2 regions of the Paraburkholderia sp. IMGN_8 genome follow, and region 1 is predicted to be linked to the other one. Evidence: riboswitches for the same ligand, from Rfam matches in the RefSeq annotation. Region 1 holds a riboswitch; the other holds the start of a gene.

Region 1 (12,238 bases):
GCGGGAAAAAATTCGCACGCACCACCTCTATTGGCAGGAGTGGTGCGTTGAATTGGGATTCAAGTCGTTCGAGGGTAGGCATGGTAAAAATCTGAACAAGGGGGGTGTGAAACGCACCATCCCCGCGGCGGGCGGCGCTCAGCGAGGCATCAACGAGAAAGGGGCCTCGCGGCCCCCTTCTCATTATGCTCGCCTGTCTTGGCAGAACTCGATTACAGCTTCCGGGCTCAACTCGTATCTCAGACCTTCGATAACAGTGTTGCAATACGGGTCGACCAACTGAAAGCCGCCCACATCGTTCCAGTGATGCAGCCTACAGCGCGACTTCAAAGCCAAAAGTCCAACTGCTTTTGCCGCGCGTCGCGCCTGTGCTTCGAGTGCCTTTTCCTGCATTGTCGACATGATTCGCTCCTTTGCGATTGGTTTCGAAAGAAGCGGGCAGGGTCATACATTCCGGGCAATGTCCCCTCCGCTCACGCCGCGCCTAGCCGCGATCAACCCGCCGTTGGCGAGTGCCGGAATGCTCACGCATCGTACGCAGGCACCGCGGGCCTCGTCAAGCACGATCCGCGATCGAATGTTGCCCTCCGAACCATCAAGCGGAGCCAAGATGCTGCCCCGACCGTTAAATCATCGATCTAATCGGAGATTGCCCCGCTCATCGCGGAATGGACGGCAATCGCAGCGCCGTAGTGTAGCCATACAGCGCATGTGCGCCGCAACCAGTCCCAACGGGGGGGGCATCGATGGGCAAACCAAAGAAGCGGCGCCATTTGAGCGTCGCTAGGAACGAGGCGGCGCAAGCGCGGGACGTGCGCTATCCAACACTTGCCACTTGTAAACAAAGCCTAACCGGCTATACTCCAGTCGTGCCCGAGACAACAGGCACCGGGTTTGACAGCCCGACCAATCAAAGCGCACAGCCGCGCAGAGCGGCTTTTTTGTGCGTGACGCCTTTGTGCGCCTCTTTCAGCGGGTGGGCCTTGGCGGGGGCATCTTCGGATGCGCCGGTTTCTTTGATTGCCGGTCTGTCAACCCTGTCATGCGCCCGCCCACCCCATTTGACAGTGGGGAGCGGAATAACCGCCAATCAAAGAGGCCACACCATGAGCCATATCCCCGCTCGTCCCGAGCAAACTCAACTTCCCGCAATTCAACCAGGCGATCGCGTCCGCAGCATACACGCTGGCCGGGTTGGAACCGCCGTCAAGATCTACGCTGACGGTTCCGCAGCTATCCACTGGGATGACGTCGATCCGCAGCCGGAAGGGCTGGCGCACGAAAGAATGCCAAGGCATCTGCTTACGTTACTCAGCCCCGACTCATCGAACGAATTCGCGAACGCTAAAGCGGTCGTCGCGTCGACGCTAGAGCGCGCGTATGCCCGTGCATCCGATTCGACGAGCGGGAGTTCTACGGGGGGCGCGACTGGCTTTATCGATGTGGAATTCGACGGCGCCGGCGGCGCGATTATGCGCATAGTGCGAGATTTGTCTCGTTTCGAACTCGCGTTCGTGTTGGCGGCGTGCGGTCCCAGGTCGTTCGGCCGGCAACCCGAGACGCGGTCGCGCTGGCCGTGGCGCAACGATGACATCTGGCACACCGCGATCAACTTCGTTATTCAGTTTGTGCCTGGTGTGGAGCGCAAAGAGTATCGCGATACCAATTTAACCCGCTGGCTCACCGAACGACATTTCGGCGCCGACCACAAATGCGGCGCGATCGGGGAAATGGTCGGTGTGCACCGCGATACCGCGGCGCGCCATGGCCGCGCAATATCCAAGCTACTCGGCGCGCAAGAGCATTCGATCTGGTCGCATCTTGCCGCCCGCCTGCGCGACATCGGGGTGATCGACGGCACCCCGTCCGGATCGCTTGCGTAGTCGCCCGATATGCTCGGCGAGGCATTGCAAAGGGGTGAGCGAAATCCTCACCCCTTCTAGCGGCGTCGCGCAAGTTTTGCCCTCATGCTGCCCTAGTCGGGTATGAAGGCCGGTCAATTTGGGGGGAGATATGGCTAGAACCCTTGTCAGATTTGGCGCGCCCGGCTGGGATCGAACCAGCAACCCCTGCCTTCGGAGGGCAGTACTCTATCCATTGAGCTACGGGCGCTTCAACACGAAAGCGCGGCAACCTGAACGGGAGCGACGCCAAAGCGAGACCGCAAGGATACCCGGTTTCGTCCAAACCGTCCACCGGACGGCCCGCATGGCGGTATTTGGCGCATCAAAACCGCCGCCCGAGCGCCACAAGGAGCGCCCCGCGATGCGGGTAAACGCCTGCTGAACACCTCGCCACGCCGCTCGCCGCCGCCGAAACGTTACGTCTATAATCGTCCGTGGCTGATTCAAGAACAAGAAGTTGCCGTCACGCTGTACCGCTCACATACCCACGGAGACGAGACAAGCATGAGCGAAGCACCACACGGAGCCCCGATCAAAACCCCCAAGCAGCTCATCGCTGCGATCATCGCGGGGTTTGCTGTACCGATCATCATCATCGTTCTGCTGGCGGTCTACGTCGATGTCTCGACTCGTACCGGCGCCGGCACAGACAGTCTCTCCGAAGCCGCGGTCAGCGCCCGCATCAAGCCGCTTGCGCAGGTCGACGTCCGCGACGCCAATGCGCCGCGCGTCTACAAATCCGGCGAAGAGGTCTACAAGGCCGTTTGCTCCGCGTGTCACGCGGCGGGTACGGCTGGCGCGCCGAAATTCACCACTACCGCTGACTGGGCGCCGCGTATCGCGCAAGGCTTCGACACGCTCCTGCACACGGCGCTGACCGGCAAGGGCGCGATGCCCGCGCGCGGCGGCACCAGCCCGGACGACTACAGCGACTTCGAAATCTCCCGCGCGGTTGCCTATATGGCGAACAATTCCGGCGCGAGCTTCCCTGAACCGGCGCAGCCCGCAGCGGCGGCTCCGGGTGCACAAGCAGCGTCGGGCGTAGCCGCCGCCACAGCAGGTGCGTCGGATGCTGGCGCCGCCCAGGCCGCTGCCGCCATGGCGGCGATGGCGAACGTGCCGCAAACAGCCGCGCCGGCACCGGGCGCCACGCAAAGCGCGGACGCATCGCAAGCCGGCAAGGCGCTGTATCAACAGGTTTGCCAGGCGTGTCATGCGGCAGGCGTGCTGAATGCACCGAAATTCGGCGACAAGGACGCTTGGGCGTCGCGCCTGAAAGAACCGATGGACACCGTCTACAACTACGCGCTGCACGGTAAGGGCGCGATGCCGGCGAAGGGCGGCTCCACCGCATCCGATGCGGACGTGAAGGCTGCCGTCGATTACATGGTCAGCGCGGCGAAATAAATCGCTCCTGGCGTTTCTGGCAAAACGAACAATCCCTGCGCCGTGGCCACACGGGCAGGGATTTTTTACGCGTGATTCGTTTTAGGCACCGGTGCGGGTATGGTCCGGCGCAGCCGCCGGACGGCTGAACGCATCGACGAACGCCATCGCCGGCGTACTGCGCGCGAGCGATGTGAAATGCTGCTGCATGTCAGCCGGCGCGAGCCACGGATAGCTCAAGCCATTTTGCAACGCTGCGAGCAACGCACCGTCGGCATCGGGCACGACGTCCATGCGCGCGATGTGGATGTGGAATTGCGCCACGCGTGCAGCCTCGTCGAACGTCCACCGATACACGCCGTGGCCGACGCGCAATGCGCCGGTAGCGAGTTCGCGCATCACCACCAGCCACGGCAATGCCTCGATAGTGCGGTCTTTCACCGCCAGTGAATCGCACACGTAATAGGTCCGGCACTGCGCATACTGAGCGCCGAAATCGCTCACGAGCGTTTTCGCAATCGCATCGATTCCGACGGTGCGCGCCGGAAACGCGATATTCGACGTCGCCAACGAAATGGTGAGCACCGCGTCCGGCGCAAACGCCTCGGCAATGCGTTCGGCACGCGTGTTGTCCTTCGCGTCGATGTAGGTTTCGAGTGCGCGGCGATAGTGCGCGAGGGGCGGCGTGGCCATGCGGCGGTCTCCGAGTATCGCCCGGTTGTCGAGCCGTGCCACTGTAACGCCGGCGCGCCTCAAAACCGCCGATGCACCTGCCGCGCGCGGGGTCTTGCGAGCGGCGCGCTAGCGTTCACATTCAGGGCTTCTGCAACAACGCCTTCAAACTCGCTAGCCGGTCTTTCGGCGACATCGGCGCTTCCTCGGGGGTCGGCGGCGGGGCGTCGTCGAGCAGCATTTCGGGAATGAAACGCGACGGCTCGCACACCACCGTTTCGCGCGCCCGCTTACGCTTCTTGCACCAGTTCAGATGCAGGCTGCGCTGCGCCCGCGTGATCGCAACGTACATCAGGCGGCGCTCTTCCTCGATGCGCGCATCGTCGATCGGCGCGTCGTCGGCGCCGCCGCGGTGCGGCATGATGCCTTCCTCGACGCCCACCAGAAACACGTGCGGATACTCTAGCCCCTTCGATGCATGCACCGTCGAAAGCCGCACCGCGTCCGGATCTTCTTCCTTGCCTTCGAGCATCGACATCAGCGCGACGGTCTGGATCAGGCCGAGCAGATTCTTGCCGGTGTCGGCTAGGCCGTCGGCGTTGTCAAAGCCGGTTGCTTCGCCCTTCTCAGAACCGTCAGGCTCAGCCTTCGTGCCTTTGCGCTTGAGCCACTCGATGAATTCCAGCACGTTCTGCCACTTCGACTGCGCCTGGCGTTCGTCGAACGCATCGTACAGATAGGCCTCGTAGTGAATCGCGTCCATCAGTTCGTCGAGCAAGGTGCCTGCGGCATCTTTTTCGGCGCGATCGGTGAGACGCTGCATGAAGTCGCAGAAAACGCGCATCGGTTCGATCTGACGCGGCGACAGCCGCGCCTCGATGCCACCCATGTACACCGCCTCGAACAGCGACACCTTGGCCTGGCCCGCGAACGAGCCGAGCGCCTCGAGCGTCGTATTGCCGACGCCGCGGCGCGGTGTGGTGATCGCGCGGATGAAGGCGGGGTCGTCGTTCGCGTTGGCGATCAGGCGCAGATACGCGCAAATGTCCTTGATCTCGGCTTTGTCGAAGAACGACTGGCCGCCGGACAGCACATACGGAATGCGCTCGCGCCGCAGCACCTGTTCGAAGATGCGCGCCTGGAAATTACCGCGATACAGGATCGCGTAGTCACGGAAATTCGCGCGCCGCTCGAACTTGTGTGCGGACAGACGAAACACCACGGATTCCGCTTCGTGCTCTTCGTCATTGCACGGCGTGACGGTGATCGTGTCGCCCATGCCGTGTTCGGACCACAGTTTCTTTTCGAACAGCTTCGGGTTGTTCGCGATCACGTTGTTGGCGGCAGTCAGAATACGCACCGTCGAACGGTAGTTCTGCTCGAGCTTCACCAGGTGCAGCTTCGGAAAATCCTTGCCGAGCTGCGCGAGGTTTTCGAGCGTCGCGCCGCGCCAGCCGTAGATTGCCTGATCGTCGTCGCCCACGGCCGTGAACGCCGCGCGAGGACCGGCCAGTTGCTTGAGCAACTCGTACTGGCACGCGTTGGTGTCCTGATACTCGTCGATCAGCAGATAGCGCAGCTTGTTCTGCCAGCGGTCGCGCACCTGTTCGTTCTTCGCGAAGAGTTCGGCGGGCAAGCGGATCAGATCGTCGAAATCGACCGCCTGATACGCGTGCAGCGTCGCCACATAGTTGCGATAGACGATCGCGGCCTGGTGCTCGTCCTCGTTCGCGGCGATCGCGATCGCCTCTTCCGGCATGATCAGGCCGTTTTTCCACAGCGAGATGATCGACTGGATCTTGCGGATGAAGCCCTTGTCCGTCGAGCCGACCTGTTCCTGGATCATACCGAAGCAGTCGTCCGAATCCATGATCGAGAACTGCGGTTTCAGGCCGACGTGTTCCGCTTCCTGCCGCAGAATCTGCACACCGAGCGAGTGGAAGGTGCAGACCGTCAACTGATTGACGGGCACTTTACGGCCTTCCTTGCCGGGCGTGGTGAGCGTCTTGCCTTCGAGCAGCTTGCCGACGCGCTCGCGCATTTCCGCCGCGGCCTTGTTCGTGAACGTGACGGCGGCGATGTGGCGCGGCTCGAAGCCTTTGGCTTCGATTAGGTGCGCGATCTTCTGCGTAATCACGCGCGTCTTGCCGCTGCCTGCGCCGGCGAGCACGAGACACGGACCGTCGAGATAACGGACCGCTTCATTTTGAGCGGGGTTCAGGCCTGCGGACATCGTCTGTGGATTGGTAATGCGGTTGAGGGCGCTTGGGTGCGGAGTCGCTAGACCGAAGGCCCGGGGGCATGCTTCGCGGAGCGGGCGGCTGGAACGGGTGCCTTTCGTGGTGCGAGGGGCGTTCCGGCTCGCAGCGATCCGCGCGAGAGGAGCGATGTTAACACGGAAGCCTGCCATGGATGCCGCTGCGGGAGACTGCCGCGGGTGGCTGCCGCGGGTGACGGCGATGGCGCCACGCGCCGCACGGCCGCGCCAGCAGCCCACGCGTACGGTTGCAGTGACGGCCCCCGGGCGGAAACTGCGGTGGCTGACTTAACAACCGCGGCGAACGATGTCTCTGCCGGACACCCGCGACGACGCTGACAGTCCGTCTTCAGGACATGCCACAATTACGTCGTTGCGCGCCGTCGCCGCGGTGGCAAAGCGGCGCGCCGTTTTTGCAGGAAGACACGCATGTCCGCATCGTTGAAGATTGGATTGATGGGTTACGGTTTTGCCGGCGCGACCTTCCACGCGCCGGTGATCGAGCACTGCGGGCGGGCGAATGTCGCCGCGATCGCGACCAGCCAGACCGAGCACGCGCTGGCCGACTACCCGCACGCGAAGGTGGTCGCAGATCTGGATGCGCTGCTCGCGCTCGACGAAATCGACTGCGTCGTGATCGCGACGCCCAACGACACGCACTTCGACCTCGCGCGCCGCACGCTCGAAGCGGGCAAGCACGTAGTGGTCGACAAGCCAGTGACGCTCACGGCCGCCGACGCCCACACGCTTGCCAATATCGCGCTTGCACGTGGCAAGTTGTTCGTGCCCTTTCACAACCGCCGCTGGGATGGTGATTTTCTGACCGTACGGGATCTGCTCGCCAGCGGCGAGTTGGGGCGCGTCACGCAATATGAATCGCATTTCGACCGGTTCCGGCCGGAGGTTCGGCAGCGTTGGCGCGAGGAGGCTTCGCGGGGGGGCGGTTTGCTGTTCGATCTCGGGCCGCATCTGATCGACCAGGCGTTGGCTTTGTTTGGTACGCCGGCGACGGTTTCGGCCACTGTTCGGACGCATCGCGATCAGGCCAGTGCGCCGGATTATGTGCATATCCAGTTGGGGTATGGCGCGTTCGAGGTCGTGTTGCATGCAAGCGCGCTGACGGCGCTGGTCGCGCCGAGGTTTGCGATTCATGGCACGCGTGGGAGCTATGTGAAGTATGGGCTCGATACCCAGGAAGATCAGTTGAAGGCCGGCTTGCGGCCCGGCAATGAGGGATTTGGGTCTGGCAACGCTGCCGGCGTGGTGCGAGTGCTGGAAGGTGATCAGGAAGTTGAGCGTCAGTTGCCTACCCGCAATGGGGATTATGTTGGGTTTTATATTGCCTTGGCTGATGCCATTCAGAATGGCGTGAAGTTTCCTGTTAGTGCACAGGATGCAGTTGATGTTATGACTGTTGTCGAGCTTGCTGCTCGGAGCTCGGATGAGGGTGTGCGGTTGGCGTTCGAACGAATTCGATAAAGGGTTTAGGTTTGTTTGCCTTTGGCGGCGCTTTTTGTCTGCGTGCCTGCGGGGTTGGCCTTTCCTTGATTTGTTATTGGTCTATTAGCGTCGCCCCTGTGCGGGGCAGGCACTTACTTTCTTTGCCGCCGCAAAGAAAGTAAGCAAAGAAAGCGGCTCAAACCGCTAATTCTTAAGCGGGTCCCCTGGCTTGGAGGAGGCAGTGGAGCATCTGGAATCTGTGTTCTCGCGCATTCCGCGCTGGTGACAAGGCAGTCATTCTTCCGGCGGCGCTGCGCGCGCCGCAGCGGTACTTCCCAACACCGATAGCAGATAGGCGCTTCGGGCATCATTCTTCCCGCCTCGCACTGCGTGCTCGCTGGAACGGTCTGCAAGGGAAACCAGTGGGTGATTCCTTGTTCGGTGGGTGCCATCGGCTTCGCCTCGGCGAGATGTCCAAGTATGGGAGCGCGAGCCGCCACTCCGAGTAAGACGTTAGCGCCTCGGTGCGGCATGGGGGACACGAGGGCGAGGCATTTGGGACGGGAGGACGAGCTACCGGGCCGAACCAGGCGCAAGGGCCAAAACCTCCAGGCGGTTTTTATGAAGTACCGCTGCGGCGCGCGCAGCGCCGCCGGAAGAATGACTGCCTTGTCACCAACGCCGAGTGTGCGGGAGCACCGATTCCAGATGCTCCACTACCTCCTCCAAGCCAGGGGACCCGCTTAAGAATTAGCGGTGTGAAGCCGCTTTCTTTGCTTACTTTCTTTGCGGCGGCAAAGAAAGTAAGTGCCTGCCCCGCACAGGGGCGACGCTAATAAACCAATAACAAATCAAGGAAAGGCCAACCCCGCAGGCACACAGACACAAAGCGCCGCGCAGGCAAAAAACCGCAAAACTAACAACCCGAAAGGAATATCCAGTTACAAAAAAACCAACCGAGACGTCAGCCCCCGGCAAGGCAAAACCGTTCCTATTCCAAGCAACAAAACAAAACCCGGAGAGTCCATGCATCGTTCTATCTGCGCGCTAACCGCATGCGCATTGCTCACCTCGCTGGCCGCCTGCGTGGTGGCCCCCCAACCCGCGCCGGCGCCCGCACCGCGCCCATCCCCACAGCAAATTGCGGATCAGCGCCTCCATCAGGTCGACGGCCGCATCGATAATCTCAGCCGCCGCATCGACGCCCGCGTAAACGAGGGCTACTACCCGCCCCCGCAAGGCGCCGCGCTGCACCATCGGCTCGACGTGATCCGTCAGGAAGCCCACGACATGGCCGCGCAACACGGTGGCGGCATCTCCGGCGACGAACAGCGCGTGCTGAACCAGGAACTGGACAACGCAGCCCACGCCATCGGCGAATAATCGCGCCAACTCAGGCACTAAAACAGCAACCGCGCGGGCATCACGTCCCGCGCTTTTTTTGACGCACGCCATCCTGCAGCGCCAATCACCAAGCTCCTTGCGGGCCTTTATTTGACAAGCCCCCGGCCCTCGCGTACATTCGCCGCACGCGTCGGGAGAGCGCGCTGGCCGCACTATTCAGCAGGCCGCGCCGCCGAAGGGGCACACCCGCAAACTCTCAGGCAAAAGGACCGACCGCGTCGAAAAACCCGCCTCACGGCTCAGGTTTTTCGCACTCTGGAGAGCGGCAGTAGCCGTCTGCGTCGTGAACATGATTCAGACTTAGGCAGGCTGCCCACCGAAGGGGCGCGCGCTTCACCGTAGCGATTCGAATCACATCGCCCGGTAGCGCAATCTCTCAGGTATCGAGGACAGAGGGGTCATGCAACGCATCGCTCGCAGGCATCAGGCCGCGAGGCGTAGCGCCGCATGGCCTTTTTTGTTTCGCGAGACGCCCGAGGCCCCATGACCGAACTCAAACACACCCCGCTCAACGCCACCCATCGCGCGCTCAACGCCCGCATGGTCGATTTCGGCGGCTGGGATATGCCCGTCAACTACGGCTCGCAGATCGACGAACACCGCGCCGTGCGCACCGACGCCGGCATGTTCGACGTGTCGCACATGTGCGTCGTCGATTTCACCGGCGAGCGCGTACGCGCCTTCTTCGAATACGCACTGGCGAACAACGTCGCCAAGCTGCAAACGCCGGGCCGCGCGCTCTACTCCTGTCTGTTGAACCAGAACGGCGGCGTGATCGACGATCTGATCGTCTATTACTTCGGCGAAGATCACTTCCGCGTGGTCGTCAACGCCGGCACCGCCGACAAAGACATCGCGTGGTTCGGCCAGCTCAACGCAGAAGGCAGCTTCGGCCTGACCATCACGCCGCGCCGCGATTACGCGATCGTCGCCGTGCAAGGTCCGAATGCGCGCGAAAAAGTCTGGCAAACCGTGCCGGTCGCGCGCGCCGCCACCGAATCGCTCAAACCCTTCAACGCCGCGCGCGTCGCCGATACGCCGTTCGGCGAATTGACCGTCGCCCGCACCGGCTACACCGGCGAAGACGGCTTCGAAATCATCGTCCCGGCGGCTCACGTCGAAGCGCTGTGGGGCGCGCTGCAAGCGCAAGGCGTGCGCCCCGCGGGTCTCGGCGCGCGCGACACGCTGCGCCTCGAAGCCGGCATGAATCTGTACGGCCAGGATATGGACGACAACGTCTCGCCGCTCGACGCCGGCCTCGCATGGACCGTCGATCTGACCTCGCCGCGCGACTTCGTCGGCAAATCGAAACTCGAAGCGAACGGCTCGCAGGCCGCGTTCGTCGGCCTGATCCTGCTGAAGGACAACGGCAAGGCGGCAGGCGTGCTGCGTGCTCATCAAAAAGTCGTCACGCCGCACGGCGACGGCGAAATCACCAGCGGTACCTTTTCGCCGACGATGCAGGAATCGATCGCCTTCGCGCGCGTGCCGAAAGGCGTGCAGCCCGGCGACACCGTTCACGTTCAGATTCGTGACAAAAACGTACCTGCAAGCGTGGTAAAACTGCCGTTCGTGCGCAACGGCAAAGTGCTTGCGGTTTAAGCGGCCGGCGCGTTCGTCACCCCTTCAAGAAAACGTGGTTGCCCCAAGTTTTCCTGCCCCCTCGGGGGGCCTGGCGTGAAGCGACAGGTTTGGGGGCCCCCTTTATTAAGTCAATACCGAATCACACCGCATAGGAGCATCCGATGAGCATCCCGGCCGATCTGAAATACACCGAATCGCACGAATGGGTCCGCACTGAGGCGGATGGCACGCTGACGGTCGGCATTACCGACCACGCGCAGGAAGCGCTCGGCGATATCGTCTTCTTCGAAGTTCAGGAATTGGGCAAAACCGTGACCGCAGGCGACACCGTCGCCGTGATCGAATCGGTGAAGGCCGCTTCCGATATCTACGCGCCGGTCTCGGGCGAAATCATCGAAGCGAACACGTCCGTCGCCGACACGCCTGATTCGGTCAACAGCGCGCCGTACGACAGCTGGCTCTTCAAGATCAAGCCGGCCGACGGCGCCGCGCAAGATCGTTTGATCGACGCCGACGCGTACTCGAAGTCGATCGGCGCCTGATCCACTTACTCGTTTAAACCTTCAGGTGCGGCGTCCGTCAGGCATGGCGCGCCGCACCGCCAGGAACACCCCATGAAGCTCGAACACCCGGATCGTCTGATGAACCGCACTCCTCTCTCGCTCGCCGCGCTCGAAGTGCATGACGCCTTCGCCGAACGGCACATCGGCCCGGATTCGGCCGACCAGCAAGCGATGCTCGAAGCCTTGGGCTTCGCCTCGCGCACCGCGCTGATCGACGCCGTCATTCCGAAGACGATCCGCCGCAGCGAAACGTTGCCGCTCGGCCCCTTCGCCCAGCCGAAGAGCGAAGCCGAAGCGCTCGCCGCGCTGCGTGAGCTGGCGGACAAGAACCAGGTGTTCCGCTCGTATATCGGGCAGGGCTATTACAACGCGCACACCCCGACGGTGATCCTGCGCAACGTGCTGGAAAATCCGGCGTGGTACACCGCGTACACGCCGTATCAGCCGGAAATCTCGCAAGGCCGTCTGGAAGCGCTGCTGAACTTCCAGCAAATGATCGTCGATCTGACGGGTCTGGCGATCTCGAACGCATCGCTGCTCGACGAAGCAACCGCCGCCGCCGAAGCGATGACGCTGCTGCAACGCATCGGCAAGCCGAAGTCGAACGTGTTCTACGTCGCTGACGACGTGCTGCCGCAAACCATCGAAGTGGTGAAAACGCGCGCGACGCCAGTCGGCATCGAAGTGAAAGTGGGCCCGGCTGCGGATGCGGCGAACGCCAACGCGTTCGGCGTGCTGCTGCAATATCCGGGCGTGAACGGCGATGTGCGCGACTACCGCGCACTCACTGAAGCGATTCACGCGGCGGGCGGCCATGTGGTTGTCGCCGCCGATCTGCTCGCGCTGACCATGCTCACGCCGCCGGGCGAATGGGGCGCGGACGTGGCCGTCGGCAATACGCAGCGTTTCGGCGTGCCGGTCGGTTTCGGCGGCCCGCACGCTGCATATCTCGCCGTGCGCGACGAATTCAAGCGTCAGATGCCGGGACGTCTGGTCGGCGTGACCGTCGATGCGCAAGGCAATCCGGC
Region 2 (12,238 bases), on a different replicon from region 1:
ACAGGACCTTCATCCTCATCCAGGCGCTCGAGCGCAACGCGCTGCAACAGGCGGACGACGTCAAACCACAAGGCGTGCTGCCGCGTCTGCCCAACGAGATCGCGCCCGGCCCGCGCTTTGCCGACGTCCACCCCGAAGATATCCAGCGGCTCAGCAAGGCACTGTGGCCGGGCAGCCATCGTGTGCGGCTGAAGAGCGGCGACAGCCTGGCGAAACTGACCGAGTGCGTGTGCGAACGGTTCACCACGCATGCCGGCGACTTCCTCGTGTTGCGGATCGGAGCCTGAGCCGTGAGTCAACCGAGCAGCCTGTTTTATCCCGGCGACGACCATGCGGTGCTGATGCTGCACGGCCTGTCCAGTTCGCCGCTCGAATTGCGTTTCCTTGCGCGCTATCTGAACGCCGAAGGCTTCACGACCAGCGCGCCGCTCCTGAGCGGCTACAGCGCCGGTTCCGAAGAAGCGGCGATGGAAGTCTGGCTCGACGCCGCCGTGCGCGAGTACGACGCACTGGCCGCGCGCTTTGCCCGTGTCTCGATCTGCGGCCTTTCGATAGGCGCGGCGCTCGCGCTCGCGCTGGCACACCGCCGCCCGCAAGCCCAGGCAGTGGTGCTGCTGTCGCTGACGCTCTCTTACGACGGCTGGGCGATCCCCTGGTATCGCTTTCTGCTGAACTGGGCGTACTTCACGCCGATGCGCAAACGCTGGCGCTATCGCGAGGAAGCGCCGTTCGGTTTGCGCAACGAAGCACTCAGGGCGAAAATCGCGCGCGCGATGCAGCGCAGCGATTTCAGCGAAGTCGGGCCGTCGACGATCTCGTTGCCGGCATTGCACGAAGCGAGCCGCCTGGCCGCGAACGTGCGCACGTTGGTGCGCGATATCAAGACTGATTGCCTGATCGTCCACGCCATCGACGATGAAACCTCGAGCCCACGCAACGCCCGCTTTGTCGCCGGGAATATCGGCGCCGCCTTTTTACGCACTATCTGGCTGGATGACTCGTATCACATGATCACATCGGACAACGAGCGAGAGATCGTCGCGCGCGAAACCGCGCTGTTTTTGCGCGAAAGCGAGGTGGCCCACAGCGATAGCGACGGCGCGAAGACGCAGGTCGTGTCGAAGGCATTGGCGCGGCGTTTGAGGCAGCTCGCGGCGCTCGGCAAGGAGCGGGCATGACGCGCGCGCTTGGCAAACCGGCTCGGGTGTCGTTGCTGCTTGCTGCTCTCGGTCTCCTTGCGACACACGCTGCGCATGCGGACGAGCAGAACGCGGATGCGACGACTGGCGCGAACACCAACGCCAACGCGAGCACCGACAGCAAATGGAAGATCGCCCTCGGACCCGGCGTGGTGGTGACGCCCAAGTATCCGGGCTCGCGGCAGTTGACCGTGTTCCCTTTCCCCGCACTCGATATCTCCTACGACGACCGGATCTTCTCGCAAGGTCCTGACGTGCTTGGCGTCAACGTGTTGCGCGGTCCGGCTTATCACCTGGGCGCTGCGCTCAGTTTCGACTTCCAGAGTCGCAAGGAATCGGACGATCCTCGTTTGCACGGTCTCGGCGATGTGCACGGCGGCCCCAAGCTCAAGCTATTCGCCGACTACACCGTGTGGGCGTTTACTGGTTCGGTCGCGTTGTATCAGGATATTGCCGGGCATCATCAGGGCACGACAGTGAGCACCGATGTGGTCGCTTCCGCGCCGGTCGGTGGGTGGTTGTTCTCGGTTGGGCCTGGGTTTACGTGGGCGAATGGGACCTATACGCGGACGTTCTTTGGCGTGTCGAGTCAGCAAAGCGCCGCTTCGGGGCTGCCGGTGTATAACACCAGTGCCGGCGTGCGGGATATTCACATGAATGCGGCCGTTACTTACGATATTTCCAAACATTGGGTTGGGTCGGTGTCGGCGACGTTTGGGCGTTTGGAGCATAACGCCGCTAATAGTCCTATTACTGAACGGAAGTTTGAGCTCAATACGCTCGCTTCAGTTAATTATCGGTTTTAGGCCTCCCGGCGGGGTCGGTTTTATACCTGCGGTGTTGGGTTTTTATTTGATTTTTTTGCCTGCGCGGCGCTATGGTTGTTTGCCTTACGGCAGTGGCCTTTTCTTATTGGTTTATTAGCGTTTCCCCCCGTGCTGTTTGCCTGCTCGGCGCTTTGGTTGTTCGCTTACGGCGTTGGCCTTTCCTTGATTTGTTAGTGGTCTATTAGCGTCGCCCCTGTGCGGGGCAGGCACTTACTTTCTTTGCCGCCGCAAAGAAAGTAAGCAAAGAAAGCGGCTTCACACCGCTAACTCTTAAGCGGGTCCCCTGGCTTGGAGGAGGTAGTGGAGCATCTGGAATCGGTGTTCTCGCGCACTCCGCGTGAGTGACAAGGCAGTCATACTTCCGGCGGCGCTGCGCGCGCCGTGGCGGTGCTTCATCAAACTGCCCGTTGGTTTCGGCACCCGGCGTTACTTCACAATATCGCCCACCAGTTTCGGTGTTCGGCGTTACTTCACAATATCGCCCGCCAGTTTCGGTGTTCGGCGTTACTTCACAATACCGCCTGCCAGTTTCAGTGTTCGGTGTTACGTCGAAACACCGCCCCCCTAGTGTCAGCGCCGACGTTTCGCCCAGCATGGTAGGCCGCACACCCAAACTTAGTCACCTCGCCGAGGCGCAGCCGATGGCTCCCAACAAACGAAAACGAAGCGCCTGGTCTCCCTGGCAGACCGTCCCGGCGAACACGCAGTGCGGGGCGGGAAGGATGATGCCAGAGGCGCTCCCCCCCAGTTGGTGTTGAGAAGTACCGCTACGGCGCGCGCTGCGCCGCCGGAAGTATGACTGCCTTGTCACTAGCGCGGAGTGTGCGAGAACACCGATTCCAGATGCTCCACTATCTCCTCCAAGCCAGGGGACCCGCTTAAGAATTAGCGGTGTGAAGCCGCTTTCTTTGCTTACTTTCTTTGCGGCGGCAAAGAAAGTAAGTGCCTGCCCCGCACAGGGGCGACGCTAATAAACCAATATCAAATCAAGGAAAGGCCAACGCCGCGGGCAAACAGACATAAGCGCCGCGTAGGCAAAAAAAATCAAACAAAGCCCACCGCCGCAAGCGATTTACACCAACCCCTCGATATCATCAATCCGAATCCCCAATTCGGCGGCCATCCGCCGAACCACTACCTGAAGTCGACTCACCTCCTCTGCGAGCCTCTTCTGCTCGGCTCTAACAGCTTCGAACGCCGACAACGGCACAAGATCGTCATCCCCGCCCGGTTGGGCAAGATCACCAGCGCTGACCTCGCCGCACAACAAATGCATCCAGCGGTTCTCCCGCTCGCCCGGCGTACGGGCAAGCTTCACCACTCGCGGTGGTTCACCGACAGCGAGTTCGTCGAGAAACGCCTCAACCGATGAGATGTCCGCAAAACCATGCAAGCGCGCGCTATTCAACCGCAACTCGGCCGCAGTCTGAGGGCCGCGCAACAGCAAAGTGGTAAGCAAAGCAGCCGACTGGCCCGGCAACCCAAACACACGATTCATGTTGTGCTCGAACCGCGGCACGCGGCTACTGCTGCCCTCCAGCACCAGGCTCAGACGTTTCAAGCCGTCGATGGCCGTCAACACTTCAGCTTCAGTAGCACTCATCACCGGCGCGCGGCCGGTTTTCTGGTTGCAGCCCAAGGTCAGCGCGTTGAGCGAAAGCGGATAACTGTCCGGCACGGTGTGCTGTTTCTCGACCAGCACGCCAAGCACGCGCCCTTCGAGTTGCGTTAGAGCGCGGATGGACGGGCGGGAAAAAGCGTCAGGCGTGGAGTTCATAGATGATGTCGCGGCAGGTGCCGCCGGCTCGCGTGGGTCGACTTGCATACCGTCGCATGGCCGGGCGGCGTTTTTAGTTTGTGAGCTCTATGATAAACGGCCCAGCCGCCCGCTGTGTACGAATCTCCGCAGCAGCCCGCTGCGAATGACACGACGCGGACCACCACAGCGACCCGCTCTCCATGGCGTTTCCGCCGTCAGTCAGTCCCCGCGCTCGAGCGCCATCTCCCTTGTGGACGAGGCGCTTATCTGCTCAACGCGTACGCTGAGGCCTGTCGGCACAAGCGGCATGCCTGTGTGCCCGGGCCCGAGAAACCCGTCGGCCTGAGCAACCCTCCGACCGCGAGTCCGTGAATTTTGTCTCATTGACGAATTTCCATATTCGAGATAATTTCCCGAATATGGAAAATCCGATCCCCGATGACAACGCTATCGACCGTCGCATCGCCCAGCGTCTGCGAGCGCTGCGTGCCGAGCGCAACTGGTCGCTCGACGATCTGGCGAAACTCAGCAACGTCAGCCGCGCAACCTTATCGCGCCTCGAAAACGCCGCCGTGAGCCCCACCGCAAGCGTGCTGGGCAAGCTCTGCGTCGCGTACGGATTGCCCATGTCGCGCCTGATGCACATGGTCGAAGAGGATTTCGCGCCGTTGGTGCCGCGCAACGCGCAGCCGGTTTGGACCGACGCCAGCGTCGGCTTCCGGCGGCGCTCGGTGTCGCCGCCGGCGCAAGCGCTAAGCGGCGAAGCGCTCGAGTGCGAACTCGACGCGGGTGCGCGCATCACCTACGACGCGTCGCCGAGACCGGGCCTCGAACATCACCTGATCCTGCTCGAAGGGCAATTGCAGATCACCGTCGATGGGCAAAGCCACGACCTGCAAGCCGGCGACTGCCTGCGTTACCAGCTGTTCGGCCCCAGCGCTTTCGTGACTCCCGCGCACAGCGCCGCCCGCTACATCCTTTTCATCGTGTGAGCCAGCATGACTGCAACCACCCTAACGACCTTCTCCGCCGACGATCTGGTTCGCCATCACCACGAACTCGGCGCACTACTGCATGCCTGTGTTCATGACGGGGCCAGCATCGGTTTCGTGCTGCCGTGCACGGTCGAGGAAAGCGAGGCGTTCTGGACCGGCAAGGTGCTGCCATCGCTGCGAGCCGGTTCGCTCGTGCTGCTGGTGGCACGCTGCAAAGACCGCATCGCCGGCACAGTGCAACTCGACTACGACACGATGCCGAATCAGCGCCATCGTGCCGAAGTGCGCAAGCTGCTGGTCCATCCCGAGTTCCGCCGCCAGGGGATCGCGAAGGCGCTGCTGACGGAACTCGAAACCCGCGCAAGCCAGTTGAAGCGCAGTCTGCTCACGCTCGATACGCGCACCGGCGACAAGGCCGAGCCTTTATATGCATCGCTGGGTTATCAGACGGTCGGCGTGATTCCGGGCTTTTGCCGCGACACAATCAAAGAGCGGCTCGATTCGGCCACGATCATGTACAAAGCGCTTTGAGAAAGCACCAGCGGTTTGCTTTCAGGCCGTTTTCGAATATTTGAAAGTGCCTTCCGCACTGGCGATCTCGAGAAAAGGGTTGTCGATAGGAAAGCCGGACATGTTCAAGCCCTGCTTTTCAATGCGACGAATGCCGGGCGCGGCTTACCTTCCCAGCTGATCGCCGTTAGGCATTCAACGGCGCGAATCGAGCGCGATCCGTACCGCCAATCCGGCGAGCACGGTGCCCATCAACCAGCGTTGCACCAGCAGCCAGACCGGCCGTCCGGCGAGAAACCCGGCAATCGAACCGGCCATGCTGGCAATCAACGCATTGACGGTGACGCTCACCACGATCTGCACGCAGCCGAGCGCGATCGACTGCGCCAGCACGCTGCCGTGCCCCGGCGAAATGAATTGCGGCAGCAGCGACAGATACATCACCGCGATCTTCGGATTCGCGAGGTTCGTCACGAGTCCCATCGTGAACAGTTTGCGGCGGCTGTCGTGCGGCAGATCGCGCACCTGGAACGGCGAGCGTCCGCCGGGTTTGACCGCCTGCCACGCCAGATACAGCAGGTAGAGCGCACCGCAGAAACGCAACGCGTCATACGCATAAGGCACCGTCAGCAGCAGCGCGGTAATGCCGAAGGCGGCGCAGAACATGTAGAACACGAAGCCGAGCGCGACACCACCAAGCGATACAAGCCCCGCACGCCGCCCCTGGCAGAGCGAACGCGAGATCAGATAGATCATGTTCGGCCCAGGCGTGAGCACCATGCCGAGCGAAACCAGGGCGAAGGCAAGCAGCGTTGTGGCAGCGGGCACGGCAAACTCCTCAGGGAAAATGTACGAAGGCAATGCGGCCAAATATAACTTATGCCACGGACCCACGCTTGGACCCGGGCTTGAATAATCCGCATCGGCAGTTGAATGCCATTCATATCGCCGAACGCGTGGGTCTCCGTTTGCGTCGTGTCGCGATAGACGAGCGACGAGCGACGAGCGCTGGCCGCCAAAGAACGGCCTTAAGCACGAATCTTCAGAACACCGATTGCGCGGTGCATCGCAGGAAACACTTGCGGCGATAATTTTTGGGCGGTATTGTCGTGTCGTTCTGCAATGCAGCGCGGGAGAGATCGTCAGACGTTTGTGACGACGCCGACGGAGCAACCGCCCCGGAAACTCTCAGGCAAAAAGGACCGCGCAGCTGGAACATCTGGAGAGCGGCGCCGTGCGCGCCCACCGAAGGGGAATCCTGCACACCGCTTGCAACCTGCATGCGTGCTGACGGGATGAAACTCTCAGGTACATGGACAGATGGGGCATCAACGCCGGTTTCGACAGGAAATCGACACCGGTGATGCTCAATTTACTCTGGACCATGTCATGTCACGAATCGCCATCATCGGCGCCGGGATTACCGGCGTCACGACTGCTCACGCTCTGGCGCAGCGCGGCCATCACGTCACTGTGTTCGAACGCCATCGCTATGCGGCGATGGAAACGTCGTTCGCCAACGGCGGGCAGTTGTCCGCCAGCAATGCCGAAGTCTGGAACAGCGCGGCCACTGTGCTCAAGGGCTTGCGCTGGATGCTCACCCGCGACGCCCCGTTGCTGCTCAATCCGATGCCCACCTGGCACAAGTATTCGTGGATGGGCGAATTCCTGCGGCAGATTCCGCACTACCGCGCCAACACCGTCGAAACCGTGCGGCTTGCGATCGCGGCGCGGGAGCATCTGTTTGCCATTGCCGAGAGCGAAGGGATCGACTTCGATCTGGAGCGGCGTGGCATTTTGCACATCTACAAGACCCGCAAGGAGTTCGATGCCGCCGGCAAGGTGAACGAACTGCTGCGCGAGGGCGGGCTTGACCGCAACCCTGTGACGGCGAGCGAGTTGCATGCGATTGAGCCGACGCTGCAGGGCGAATTTTACGGCGGGTTTTTTACGCCGTCTGATTCCACCGGCGATATTCACAAGTTCACTCGTGGGCTTGCTCAGGCTTGCGTACGGCATGGGGTTGAATTTCATTACGATGCGGAGATTACCGCGATCGAGCAGCCGGCCGATGGGCGGTTTACGCTCCTGGTCAATCTTGCTGGTGAGCAGCAGCGGTTTGCTTTTGAGCGGATTGTGGTGTGTGCCGGCGTGAAGAGCCGGGATTTTGCCGCGATGCTGGGGGATCACGTTAATGTGTACCCGGTGAAGGGGTATTCGATCACTGTTTGTCTCGATGATGCAGTGAGTCAGCAGCGGGCGCCGTGGGTTAGTTTGCTCGACGATAGCGCGAAGATCGTTACCAGCCGGCTTGGGGCGGAGAGGTTTCGAGTTGCCGGGACGGCGGAGATTAACGGGTTCAATCGGGATATTCGGGCGGATCGGATTGCGCCGCTGGTCGAGTGGACTCGACGGTATTTTCCTGAGGTTTCGACCTCACGGGTCATTCCATGGGCTGGGTTGCGGCCTATGCTGCCTGGCATGTTGCCCAAGGTGGGCCGCGGGAAGCGGCGTGGGGTTTTTTATAATACCGGGCATGGGCATCTTGGGTGGACGTTGTCCGCGGTTACGGCGCAATCGGTTGCTAGTGTTGTTGACTAGAGGTCTTTTTGCCTTTTGCGGCGGCATTGGTTGGTTGCCTACGGCGGTGGCCTTTCCTTGATTTCTTAGTGGTTTATTAGCGTCGCCCCTGTGCGGGGCAGGCACTTACTTTCTTTGCCGCCGCAAAGAAAGTAAGCAAAGAAAGCGGCTTCACACCGCTAATTCTTAAGCGGGTCCCCTGGCTTGGAGGAGGCAGTGGAGCATCTGGAATCAGTGTTCTCGCACATTCGGCGCTGGTGACAAGGCAGTCATACTTCCGGCGGCGCTGCGCGCGCCGTGGCGGTACTTCATCTGTGTTAGCCTGGACTTGATCTGACAGGTAGTCGGGGAAGCGAAGCCAAAGAGCTGGATCAGTGAGGGATGAGTTTCTCCCTGGCGTCTCCGACCGAACTACGATCAAAGCAAAATAGCGTCAACCCGCCTGCAACAGCCTCCGGCAATGCCTGGCAATCTGCTTTTCCTCCTCAGTGTGAATCGCACGCACTTTCCCCGCAGGGTCACCCTCCGATAGCCCGAGAAACGAAAGCCCCTCGCACACTCGCTTGCGAATCTCTGTACTGTGTTCGCCGATCCCGCCAGTAAACACCAGCAAATCAACCCCTCCCAGCAAAGCCGCATAAGCGCCAATAGTTTTCCGCACAGCGGTGGCAAACGCATCGATCGCCAGCAACGCATTAACGTCGCGCGCCGCACAGCGCTGCTCGAGCGCCTGCATATCGCTCTCGCCATCCGCGAAGCCGGCCAGGCCGCTCTGGCGATTCAGCAGCGTTTCGAGCGCATCCGCGTCGAGCTTCTCCACGCGCATCAGATACAGCAGCACGCCCGGATCGAGATCGCCACAGCGAGTGCCCATCGGCACGCCGCCGGTCGGCGTCAAACCCATCGACGTGTCCACGGATTTACCGTCCTGTAACGCGCACAAACTCGAACCATTCCCCAGATGCGCAAACACCGCGCGCGGCGGCAAATCGGCACCGAGCCGCGTCACCAGCGATTCATACGATAGCCCATGAAAACCGTAGCGAATCACCCCGGCGTCCACATAGTGGCGCGGCAACGCAAGCTGCGCCGCGCGCGGCGGCAGCGTGGCGTGAAACGCGGTATCGAAGCACGCAAAATGCTGCGCGTCGCCGAAAATCGCCGACGCCTCGTCGATCAAGGCCAGCGCCGGCGGAATATGCAATGGCGCGAAATGCACCGCGTCCTGCAGGCGCTGCCGAACCTCGGGCGTCAAACGTTGATGCGCCCGCAGATGCGGCCCGCCGTGCACCACACGATGTCCCACTGCCGCGGGCCGGGCATGCTTGTGCTCCGCAAGCACGCTGGAGAGCTTTTGCAACGCGTCGGTTTGCGACTCCAGCATGTGCTCCTGCTCCACCAGCACGCGACCATCCGGCGACTTGATCCGCAAACGGCCATCGTTGCGGCCGATGCCTTCCGCGCTGCCCTCCAGCAACAATGATTCGTCATCGCTCGAGTGCGTAAACAACCCGAACTTCAGCGACGATGAACCGCTGTTCAACACCAGAATCGTCGGTTCCTGAGTGCGCTCATCGGTCTGCATACGAAGCCTCGCTCAGCCTTTCCACGTCCAGTTGCGGATTTCTTCTTTATCGATACCCTCGGCATGCGCATACGCAAGATGCTCGATGACCTGCCCGCGCAGCCACTCCTTCGCATGATCGCCGACGCCGCGCAAAGCCGGCACGCGATCGATCACGTCGATGGCGAGCGAGAAGCGATCGACCTGGTTGATGATCGCCAGTTCGAGCGGCGTGTTGATATTGCCCTTCTCGTGATAGCCGTGCACATGCAGGTTGCCGTGATTGGTACGGTTGTACGTCAGCTTATGCACGAGCGACGCATAAGAATGGAAATTGAAAATCACCGGCTTGCTGGTGGTGAACAACGAATCGAAGTCGCGATCCGACAGGCCGTGCGGATGTCCGTGCTCAGGCATCAGGCGGAATAGATCGACCACGTTGACGAAGCGCATCTTCAGCTCAGGAAAGCGCTCTTTCAGAATCTGCACGGCGGCAAGTGCTTCCATTGTCGCGATGTCGCCGGCACAAGCGATCACCACATCCGGCTCGGCGCCCTGATCCGTCGACGCCCAATCCCAGATGCCGATGCCCTTGGTGCAATGCGTGACGGCCGCCTCCATGTCCAGATATTGCAGATGCGGCTGCTTGTCGGCGACGATCACGTTGACGTAATCGCGCGAGCGCAAACAATGATCGGCGACGCTGAGCAGACAGTTCGCGTCCGGCGGCATATAAATGCGCACCACGTCCGGGCTCTTGTTGGTCACGACGTCGAGAAAGCCCGGGTCCTGATGCGTGAAGCCGTTATGATCCTGGCGCCACACCAGCGACGTAATCAGCAGGTTGATCGACGGCACCGGTTGCCGCCAGCCGAGATCGCGCTTGGCCTTTTCCAGCCATTTGGCATGCTGGTTGAACATCGAATCAATCACGTGGACGAACGCTTCGTAGGTCGCGAACAGTCCGTGCCGGCCGGTCAGCACATAGCCTTCGAACCAGCCTTCCAAGGTGTGCTCGCTCAGCATTTCCATCACGCGGCCATCTACAGCGAGTTCGCCGCCGTCAGCGTCGCTCGCCTCCGTGCCGGCCAGCCAGGTTTTCTCCGACGCCTCATAGATCGCCGTCAGTTTGTTGCTGGCGGTCTCGTCGGGGCCGAACACGCGGAAGTTCGTCATGTTGTTGCGCATGACATCGCGCAAGAACTTGCCGAGCACCTCGGTCGGCGACGTGTACGGGCGGCCGGGCTTTTTCACCGTTACCGCGTAGTCGCGAAACGGCGGCATGTCGAGCGTCTTGCACAGCAAGCCGCCGTTCGCGTGCGGATTCGCGCTGATGCGGCGCGTGCCTTGCGGTGCAAGTTCGCGCAGTTCTTCGACCAGACGCCCTGTTTCGTCGAATAACGACTCCGGCTCATAACTGCGCAGCCAGCCTTCGACCAGCTTCAGGCTGTTGCTATTGGCGACGGGGTCGAGCACCGGCACCTGGTGCGCGCGCCACGAGCCCTCCACCTTGTGACCGTCGACTTCCCTCGGACCAGTCCAGCCTTTCGGCGAACGCAGCACGATCATCGGCCAGCGCGGCCGCGAGGCATCGCCGGATTCGCGCGCCTGCTGCTGGATCGCGCGGATTTCGCCGACGCATTGTTCGAGCGTCGCGGCCATTTGCTGATGCATCGTGTCGGGATCGTCCCCTTCGACGAAATACGGCTTGTGGCCGTAGCCGGTCAGCAGAGCTTCGAGTTCTTCGTGGGGAATGCGCGCGAGGATAGTCGGATTGGCGATCTTGTAGCCGTTCAGATGCAGGACCGGCAGCACCGCGCCGTCGCGAATCGGATTGAGGAATTTGTTCGAATGCCACGAGGTGGCCAGCGGCCCGGTTTCCGCCTCGCCGTCGCCGATCATGACCGCGACGATCAGATCGGGGTTGTCGAACGCCGCGCCGTAGCCGTGCGACAGGCTGTAGCCGAGTTCGCCGCCCTCATGGATCGAGCCGGGCGTTTCGGGCGTGCAATGCGAGCCGATACCGCCGGGAAACGAGAACTGGCGGAAGAAGCGCCGCATGCCGGCCTCGTCCTCGCTGCGGTCCGGATAGATTTCCGAGTAATGGCCTTCGAGATAGCAATGGGCCAGCGTGGCCGGCGCGCCGTGCCCGGGGCCGGCAATGTAGATCACGTTCAGCTCGAGCTTCTTGATCAACCGGTTCAGATGCACCAGCAGGAAGCTCTGCCCCGGATCCGAACCCCAATGGCCCAGCAGACGGTTCTTGATGTGTTCGGGTTTGAGCGGCTCGCGCAGGAGCGGATTGTCGCGCAGATAGATCATGCCGGCCGACAGGTAATTGCAGGCGCGCCAGTAGCGATCCATTTTGCGCAAGGTGTCGGGCTCTAATGTTTTGGGCGGGGTCGGACGGGGGATTGCTTCAGCCATGGCGCCACTCCTCGAAAAGGACTGTCAGGCAGGTTAGCGGGTGCTGCTGCGATGGTTCGCGCCCTGGCCGGCGGGGGAAAAACGATAGAAGCCGACCGGCTTGTCACGCGCTTGACATCGCGAAGGTGTAGCGGCAAAGGTCCGTTGCGTAAGGCTTGACGGGATCTGGCCGCCAATCGTCAGGGGATGTGACAGGAAGCGAACGCCATGGTTCGACGCAATCGTATAAAGCTGGATCGCGTGACGGGCGTGCAGCGGTGCATCGCTGACGACGTGATGCGGGCAATTGCTGGCGGGCAACCAGGCTTCGATCGGCGCGTATGAATGCGGATAACACCGGGCACCGTGCAAGGATCATGCGCTCAATTGGGCCGCGT

The links. A riboswitch is a leader RNA that binds a small molecule or an ion and turns the genes downstream of it on or off. The one in region 1 is predicted to bind glycine.
Region 2: another riboswitch for glycine. It lies ahead of WN982_RS29740 (D-amino acid dehydrogenase); the one in region 1 lies ahead of gcvT (glycine cleavage system aminomethyltransferase GcvT).

Annotation. Positions count from the first base shown of each region.
Region 1 covers NZ_CP150900.1:63,049-75,286, reverse strand. Annotated here, with positions in the region: gene WN982_RS00305 (pyocin activator PrtN family protein) at 1-82, opposite strand, end outside; gene WN982_RS00300 (hypothetical protein) at 184-402, opposite strand; gene WN982_RS00295 (hypothetical protein) at 1,107-1,883, shown strand; tRNA gene WN982_RS00290 (tRNA-Arg) at 2,037-2,112, opposite strand; gene WN982_RS00285 (c-type cytochrome) at 2,409-3,311, shown strand; gene WN982_RS00280 (hypothetical protein) at 3,393-3,983, opposite strand; gene WN982_RS00275 (UvrD-helicase domain-containing protein) at 4,105-6,195, opposite strand; gene WN982_RS00270 (oxidoreductase) at 6,649-7,698, shown strand; gene WN982_RS00265 (hypothetical protein) at 8,686-9,042, shown strand; glycine riboswitch at 9,185-9,286, shown strand; glycine riboswitch at 9,309-9,466, shown strand; gene gcvT (glycine cleavage system aminomethyltransferase GcvT) at 9,547-10,665, shown strand; gene gcvH (glycine cleavage system protein GcvH) at 10,809-11,189, shown strand; gene gcvP (aminomethyl-transferring glycine dehydrogenase) at 11,262-12,238, shown strand, end outside.
Region 2 covers NZ_CP150901.1:1,898,900-1,911,137, reverse strand. Annotated here, with positions in the region: gene WN982_RS29775 (DUF4118 domain-containing protein) at 1-287, shown strand, start outside; gene WN982_RS29770 (alpha/beta fold hydrolase) at 342-1,178, shown strand; gene WN982_RS29765 (MipA/OmpV family protein) at 1,175-2,005, shown strand; gene WN982_RS29760 (YceH family protein) at 3,099-3,803, opposite strand; gene WN982_RS29755 (helix-turn-helix domain-containing protein) at 4,205-4,777, shown strand; gene WN982_RS29750 (GNAT family N-acetyltransferase) at 4,784-5,311, shown strand; gene WN982_RS29745 (LysE family translocator) at 5,486-6,118, opposite strand; glycine riboswitch at 6,411-6,505, shown strand; gene WN982_RS29740 (D-amino acid dehydrogenase) at 6,680-7,891, shown strand; gene WN982_RS29735 (acetate/propionate family kinase) at 8,304-9,455, opposite strand; gene WN982_RS29730 (phosphoketolase family protein) at 9,468-11,861, opposite strand.